One region of the Herminiimonas sp. NPDC097707 genome, then DNA from elsewhere that is predicted to be linked to it. Evidence: predicted binding sites of a transcription regulator. Region 1 holds the regulator's gene; the other holds the start of a gene.

What was found. The regulator FliA, encoded in region 1, starts transcription of late flagellar genes. The targets are predictions, from matches to a motif close to CTAAAGTTTNNNNNNNNNNNGCCGNTA.
Region 2: fliD (flagellar filament capping protein FliD) is a predicted target of FliA. The motif match lies at 1,833-1,859, and genes of this name have one in related genera.

What each region holds. Positions count from the first base shown of each region.
Region 1 covers NZ_JBIWCI010000001.1:718,588-722,762, forward strand. Annotated here, with positions in the region: gene flhF (flagellar biosynthesis protein FlhF) at 1-1,113, shown strand, start outside; gene ACIQW9_RS03415 (MinD/ParA family protein) at 1,106-1,921, shown strand; gene ACIQW9_RS03420 (RNA polymerase sigma factor FliA) at 1,925-2,656, shown strand; gene ACIQW9_RS03425 (flagellar motor protein) at 2,638-3,378, shown strand; gene motD (flagellar motor protein MotD) at 3,416-4,175, shown strand, end outside.
Region 2 covers NZ_JBIWCI010000001.1:1,241,498-1,245,672, forward strand. Annotated here, with positions in the region: gene ACIQW9_RS05930 (flagellin) at 1-1,232, shown strand, start outside; gene ACIQW9_RS05935 (flagellar protein FlaG) at 1,348-1,695, shown strand; gene fliD (flagellar filament capping protein FliD) at 1,894-3,882, shown strand; gene fliS (flagellar export chaperone FliS) at 3,899-4,175, shown strand, end outside.

The sequences.
Region 1 (4,175 bases):
CCGATGGTTGAGAAAACGATTTCGGAAACCACGCTGGCAGCTCTGGCGCCCAAGTATCAAACGCAGCAGGCTGCACAGCCGGCACCGTTAGCCATTGCCTCCAGCGCACCGCTGCAAGCAGCAGCCAGCGAAATCAACAGCGCCGAACTGCACAGTGTGATGAGTGAAATCCGTTCCATGCGTGGCATGCTGGAAATGCAATTGGCTGAACTGGCATGGACCGACCAGCACAAACGCGAGCCGGCCAAATCCGGCGTATTGCGTGAAATGCTGGCAGCCGGATTCAGCGCCAGTCTGGCGCGTTATCTGACTGAAAGAATGCCGGCCGGCGCCAGCAAGCAGAGTGGCATGGATTGGATCAAGGCGATCCTGACGCGCAATCTGGCGACTATCGGCAATGAAAACGAAATCCTGGAAAAAGGCGGCGTCTACGCTCTGGTCGGTCCAACCGGTGTCGGCAAAACCACGACTACCGCGAAACTGGCGGCGCGTTGCGTGATGCGTCACGGTCCGGGAAAACTGGCCTTGATCACGACTGACGGTTATCGTATCGGCGGCTACGAGCAGTTGCGCATCTACGGCAAGATTCTCGGCGTGATGGTGCATTCGGTGAAAGATGAAGCCGACCTGCGCATCGCACTCGATGAGCTCAAGGGCAAGCATACGATATTGATCGATACGGTCGGCGTCAGTCAGCGTGACAAAATGGTGGCAGAACAGATCTCAATGTTGACGGGCGCAGGCAGCCAGGTCAAACGTCTGTTGTGCCTGAACGCCACCTCGACCGGAGAAACGCTCAATGAAGTTGTGCGTTCCTACATGGGCGATGGCTTGGCCGGTTGCATATTGACCAAACTTGATGAAGCTGCAACCATAGGTAGTGCACTAGATGTAGTCATCAGACAGAAATTAAACTTATACTACGTGGCGAATGGACAGCGCGTGCCGGAAGACCTGCATGTCGCGAACCAGCAATATCTGGTCGACCGTGCATTCAAACTCAAACGTGAGACAGCGCCATTCCAGTTCAATGATGCGGAAATTCCTTTGGTAATGGCAAATACAGCAAAAGCAATGAACGATAAAAGTCTGCGTGAGGTGATTCTTGGCTAGTTTTGAATGTGATCAGGCAGAAGGTTTGCGGCGCATGCTGGCCGGACCGAAGCCGCGCATTTTTACTTTTTTGTCCGCCACTTCGGTTGCCGATAAAAGTGCAATGCTGGTCAATTTGAGCGCCTCTCTTGCTTCCGGCGGCAGCGATGTCGTGCTGCTGGATGCCTGCGCATCGACAGCCGGCATCACGCGCCGCATGGGTGTCGATATGCAAGCGACCCTGCTGGATGTGGCACGTCAGCAGCGTGCCTTGAATCAGGTCGTGCAGTCCATGCCGCAGGGTTTTGGCCTTGCTTCGCTGACCAGTGGTTCAATCCATGCCGCCAGCCGCGATGCAGATCAGTTGCGTCGCCTGTCCAATGCATTCGGCGTGCTGGCAGCACAGTCCGATGTGCTGGTGGTGGATGCCGAGCTGGATAAGAATGACAATTTTCCGATTCCCGGTATGGCGAGCGGCGATATCGTGGTGCAGGTTTCTCCGGCTGCCGCATCGATCAAGGAAGCGTACTCGCTGATCAAGCGTCTCAACGCGCAACTGGGGCGCCGGCCATTCGGTATTCTGGTCACTGATGCCGATGAACGCGAAGCACACATCGTCTATCAAAACATGGCGCAGGCAGCCAGCCGCTATCTGGCCGTGCAGCTGCAGTTCATCGGCTCGATACCGTCCGACGATCACCTGACACGCGCCGCACGCCTGGGACGCGCAGTGATTGACGCCTTCCCGATGGCAGGCGCCTCGGTGGCATTTCGTCGTCTTGCAGAACGTTTTGCATTATCCGCCCATGGCGCCAAGTTCGGGGCCTGAGCAATGTACACGGCAGATGGAAGATCGGATAGGGACCACCTGGTAAGCCAACATGCGCCGCTGGTCAAGAAACTGGCGCATCAGATGAAAGCCAAGTTGCCGCCCAGCGTGGAAGTCGACGATCTGATTCAGGCCGGCATGATAGGGCTGCTCGATGCAGTCGGCCGCTACGAAGAAACGCATGGCGCGCAATTTGAAACCTACGCAGTGCAACGCATACGCGGCGCCATGCTGGACGAATTGCGCAGCAGCGACTGGATGCCGCGCAGCATGCGTCAAAACATGCGCAAGATCGAGGTGGCGATGAACAGCTTGCAGCAAAAGCTGGGTCGCCCACCGAATGAAAGTGAAGTCGCCAAGCAGCTCAAGTTATCGCTGGCCGATTATCAGGATTTGCTCAGCGATGGCGGCGGCCACCAACTGGTCTATTACGAAGATTTTCACGATAGCGAAGACAACGAGCATTTCCTCGATCGCTATTGCACGGACGAATCGCCCGATCCCTTGCAGAATTTGATGAATACCGGTTTCCGCTCAGCGGTGATCGCTGCTATCGAAGCCTTGCCGGAGCGCGAAAAAATCCTGATGAGTCTGTACTACGAACAGGAAATGAATCTGAAGGAAATCGGCGCCGTCATGGGCGTAACCGAATCCCGTGTGTCTCAACTACATAGCCAGGCCATCGCCAGGATGCGTGCAAACTTGAGGGAGAAGGCGTGGACTGGGGTAGCTTAATTGGTATCGTGCTTGCGCTCGGCGGCATACTTGCCGGGCAAATGCTGGAAGGCGGAAAACTCGGCTCTCTGGTACAGCCGGCGGCCTTCATTATCGTCATTGTCGGCACGATAGGTGCGGTGCTGCTGCAAAGCGGCTGGCACAACTTTGCGACCGGTCTGAAAATGGCCGGCCGCGTTTTTATGCCGCAGGACGATAATTACGCGAGCCTGATGCATGACGTCACCAACTGGAGCACAGTGGCGCGCCGTGAAGGCTTGCTGAGTCTGGAGCGCATGATCAAGGATGTCCACGATCCATTCGTCGCACACGGTTTGCGTCTGATTGTCGACGGTGTCGATCCGCATAAATTGCGCGAAGTGCTGGATATGGAAATCGGCGCGTATGAAACGCAGCAACGCCTGTCGATCAAGATATGGGAAGCAGCCGGCGGTTACGCACCTACCATCGGCATTCTGGGCGCCGTTCTGGGTTTGATCCATGTGATGGAAAACCTGTCGGATCCGTCCCGTCTTGGTAGCGGTATCGCCGTGGCTTTCGTGGCGACGATTTACGGTGTCGGTTTTGCCAATCTGGTGTTCCTGCCGATTTCCAGCAAACTCAAGGCCATCGTCAATCGCGATGTCTTCAAGCATGAAATGCTGGCCGATGCATTTGCCGGCATTGCCGCTGGTGACAATCCACGCTTGATCGAAGAGCGGATGAATATCTATCTGATGTAAGGCAACTTTGCTTCCATCATCGGCAGACTGAGCACACATGGCGCGTAGAAAACACGAAGAAGAACACGAAAATCATGAGCGTTGGCTGGTGTCTTATGCCGACTTCATTACCTTGCTGTTTGCCTTTTTCGTCGTCATGTATGCAATTTCTTCGGTCAACGAAGGTAAATACCGCATCCTGTCCAACTCGCTCGGCATTGCATTCAGCGGCATCACGCCCAAAGCGCCGGCGCTGAAAGATCCGGTTGAATCGAGCGCGCCCATATTACCGCTGCCCATGCCGGTACAATCGCAATCGCAGCGCGCCAATGATGCCGCCACCAAACGCGAAAAAGCCCGCATGACCAATATCGCACGCGATATCCTGAAGGCGATGGCGCCGCTGATCAGGGAAGGCAAAGTGCGCGTGACACAAACCAATCGTGGCGTCAGCGTCGAAATCAATGCCAGCGTGCTGTTTGCACCCGGCGAAGCCAAGCTCAGTGCACAATCCGAAAAAGCCTTGCGCGCCGTGGCGGAAGTCTTGAACAAGGTCGATAACGACATTCAGGTCGAAGGCCACACCGATAATGTCCCGATCAACAATGCGATGTTCCCGTCCAACTGGGAATTGTCCGCCGTGCGCGCCAGCAGCGTGGTGCGCCTGTTTCTCGACAGCGGGATGAATGAAAAACGCCTGGTCGCGATGGGCCACGGCGCCAATCAACCGGTCGACAGTAACGAGACGATGGACGGGCGCTTGCGTAATCGTCGCGTGCAACTGATGATTCTTTCTGGCTTGCCGGATGTCGTGACTG
Region 2 (4,175 bases), 520 kb from region 1:
CCGCCGGCGATTACAGCACCACCGGTACGAACTCAGCTGCGACTTATACGACCGACACGATTGGCGCCGGTACAGCAGGTCAGACTTTCTCAATTACTCCTGCAAATGGCACCGCCTTTACAGTCGCATTGGCTGCCCCCACCACCGATGCGGCCGATATGTTGGCGGAAATTACCAGCACAGCTGGATATGCCGCTGCCGGCTTTACCGTTGCATTAGGTGCAGGCGCAGATTCTGACAAGCTTGTCTTCACAAACTCGACCACAGGCGCAGGTAACATCGCAATTGGTGGTACCAATGCTGCCCTGATCGCAGGTGGTACCGTAGTTGATACAGCTGGTAGTGCTGTCGATACAAGTGCCAACAAAACCTTCACCCTGCAAGGTCCTGGCGGCGCAGCTTCCACCTTCACACTTTCGTCGAACATCACCAGCGCAGCCGACATGGTTGCCGCTATCACCGGTGGTGCAAACACCGCAGCTTATGCTGCCAGCGGCGTAACGGCGGCAGTCGGAACCGGCGCGAATGCAGGTAAAGTCGTGTTCACCGCAACAACCCCAGGCGCAGGCGCCGTGACGATCGCCGGCACTGACAATGCCTTGCTCACCACGGGCGGCGTTGCAGCAGCCGGTGGTGCAGCCGGCGCCAGCAATGCCTCAGGCTTTTCGGTGGACGGCACTGCCGTTTCCCTTACCACCAATGTCACCGATCAGGCTGGCATGATAGCCGCTCTCCAGGCTCAACTCACCGGCTACACGGTTGCCGCAAGCGGTGCGTCTGGCTTCAGCATCACCAGCGCTACGGCTGGCGTGGCAACGCCAGCGGCCATTAGTGCTTTCACTGGCAACGGCAATGCGGCTTTCGGCGGCGGTACCGCAGTTGCCGGTGTTGATGCGGTTGTCGCTACTAGTCAGACTGGTTTCGCCACGCTGAATATCACCTCAGCAGCCGGTGCAGATAACGCAATCCTGGCGATGGACGGCGCGTTGACAGCGATCAACACCGCTCGTGCATCCATGGGCGCGATTCAAAACCGCTTTAGCTCGGTCGTTGCAAGCGTGCAAACCACAGCAGAAAATCTGGCTGCATCACGTAGCCGGATTCTGGATACTGACTTTGCAGCAGAAACAGCCAATCTGACCCGCGGTCAGATCCTGCAACAAGCTGGTACCGCGATGCTGGCGCAAGCCAACTCGCTGCCGAACGGCGTGCTGGCCCTGTTGCGCGGTTAATAGCCGGGCAAGCAAGCAGTCCTTCGTCAATCGGCCCGATGCAGATCGGGTCGCTTGAAGAACAGGTCCCGCCCGGCATTTTGCTGGTCGGGACATTTTTGCAAATGGAGTCTTCATGACTATCTCGTCTATCGGTAACGCCGTTGTAGCAAGCGTTCGGTTGCCCGCACCACACGTCGCTGCCCAAACCGCGCCTGCGGTCTCGGACATTGCACCTGCAGCAGCCACTCCGCCACCGGAAGCGGCACACTTGTCACAAGCGGTTGCCAGCATCAATCAGGCGATGCAAAAGATGGGGTCAGGACTGGAGTTCTCGATAGATCAGGAATCGCAACGCACGATCGTCAAAATTGTCGATCAACAAACCAAAGAATTGATCCGGCAAATGCCATCGGCAGAAACGCTGGAAATTGCCAAGGCGCTGGATCGCGTACAAGGATTGCTGATCAGTTTGCGCGCCTGATTTCTATCGCTCACAGCAATAGAAACCTTGTATGTCAACGCTGTCATACCAAATTCACAAGCACGCAGCCATGCCCTGTGTAGCGCACTGCGGTCTTATCTTCTTGTCAAAATTTGAATTAGCAACATAAAACCCTTCTAAAGTCCGGTTTGATTCTGCCGATAACGGTTTACATTAGTACTTTCTGCAGGAGGAATCGTGGCTCTCAACGTTGGATCAAATCTGGATGTCAACTCCATCGTCACACAATTGATGGTGGCTGAGCAACGACCGCTCTCTATCCTCACGACCAAGGAAACCAGCTATAAAGCCAAGCTCTCCGCCTACGGCGCCCTGAGCAGCGCCTTGTCGTCTTTCCAGGCCAAGGTCGCGACCTTAAGCGATATATCCAAATTCATGCAGTTCGGTGCGACATCGACCGACGCTACCATTGCATCCGCCACCGCGAGCGCGTCGGTAAAACCCGGTCAATACGAAATCGAGGTTCTGCGGCGCGCCCAGGCGCAGTCACTGTCAACTGAAGGTCGCACCAGCACCAGCGCCGCGATCGGCGCGGGCGGCACCACTACTTTGACTTTCCAGTTCGGCAAGATCACTGGTGGCACCCTGACCGGAGGCCAGTATAGCGGCGCGGCATTTGCACAGGATGCCAGCCAGTCCACCAGCCAGATCACCATCGATGCCAGTAATAATTCGCTGCAAGGCATACGCGATGCGATCAACAAGGCCGGCATGGGCGTTACCGCGACTATCGTGTCCGACGGCACCGATGCACCATATAAATTGCAGTTAACCTCGACCAGTACGGGTGAATCTTCCAGCATGAAGATCACCGTCGATGGCGATGCCGATTTGCAAAACCTACTGGCGCAAGATCCTGCCGGCACGCAAAAACTGAAACAGAACAGCGCTGCTCAAGACGTGTTGCTGACAGTGAACGGCATGGAGATCAAGAACAAGAGCAATACGCTGACCGACACCTTCGAGGGACTGTCGATAACGGCCAGCAAAATAGGCACGACCACGATATCGGTCACGCGTAACACCTCATCGATAGAAAGCAGCGTGACCGCCTTCGTCACTGCCTACAATGAATTGCAGGGAACGCTCAAATATCAAACCGGTTACAACGCCGACACTAAAACCGGTGGCCCGCTGGTTGGCGACGCCACCGCACGCACAGTGCAAACCACCTTGCAACGCATGTTTTCAACCCAGCCTGAAGGCCTGACTGGCGACCTGGTTAACCTGTCGCAGATCGGCATCTCGTTCCAGAAAGACGGCACGCTGACGCTGGACGCTACCAAATTGAAAGCGGTGATTGCCAAGAATCCGGAAGACATCGGCAAGCTGTTCGCTACTACCGCCACACCAACCGACAGTCTGGTCAGTTATGTCAGCTCGACTGCGGCGACCAAAGCCGGCAGCAATGCACTCAACATCACGACACTGGCCACCAAAGGTCAATTGACCGGCTCCAGCGCCGCCAACACGAATATTGTGGCTGGCGTCAACGATGAACTGAGCCTGGAAATCGATGGCGTGAAAGCCACCGTCAAGCTGGCCGCCGGTAGCTATACGGCCGATTCATTGAGCACGCAACTGCAATCGCTGATCAATGGTACGCCTGCGTTTTCAGAAGCGACTGTGGCCATCAGCGTGACGAACCAGAACGGCGTCCTGAGCATTACATCCAACCGTTACGGCTCGGCATCCAAAGTGACGGTAGCAGGCAATGGTGCAACAGCCTTGCTGGGTAGCACACCAACAGCAACCACCGGCGTCGATGTGGCCGGCACCATCAACGGCGCAGCGGCAACCGGCTCAGGCCAGTTCCTGACCGGTGCTGCCGGCAGCAGCGCGGAAGGCCTGAAACTGCAGATTACCGGCGGCGCTCTGGGCGCGCGTGGCGACGTCAATTTTTCCATGGGTTATGCATCCAATCTGAATGCGCTGCTGACCAGCTTTGTCGGCGCCAAAGGCCTGATAGCAGGTCGTACCGATGGCATTAACCAAAGCATCAAGGATCTTGGTACTCAACGTGACGCCATCAACCAAAGACTGGTGGATATCGAGGCACGTTATCGCAAGGAATTCACGGCGCTGGATGTACTGCTTAGCAGCATGAATTCAACCAGTAACTATCTGACGCAACAGTTGGCTGCGTTGCCTAGCAATACCAACTGATAACCGGAGAAGAAAAATGTTCGGAACTGCAAGAAGCGGCGTACATGCTTACGCGAATGTGGCGGTAGAAACCGGTGTGATCGCAGCGAGTCCGCACAAATTGATCGTGATGCTGTTCGATGGCGCACTCATCGCCGTGGCGAGCGCCCTGCAACAAATGAAAGCGAACAACATCCCGGCCAAAGGAAAGTCCATCTCGAAGGCCATTTCGATCATCGATAGTGGACTGCGCGCCAGCCTGAATAAAAAAGTGGGCGGCGACATCGCGCTCAATCTCGATGCGTTATACGAAT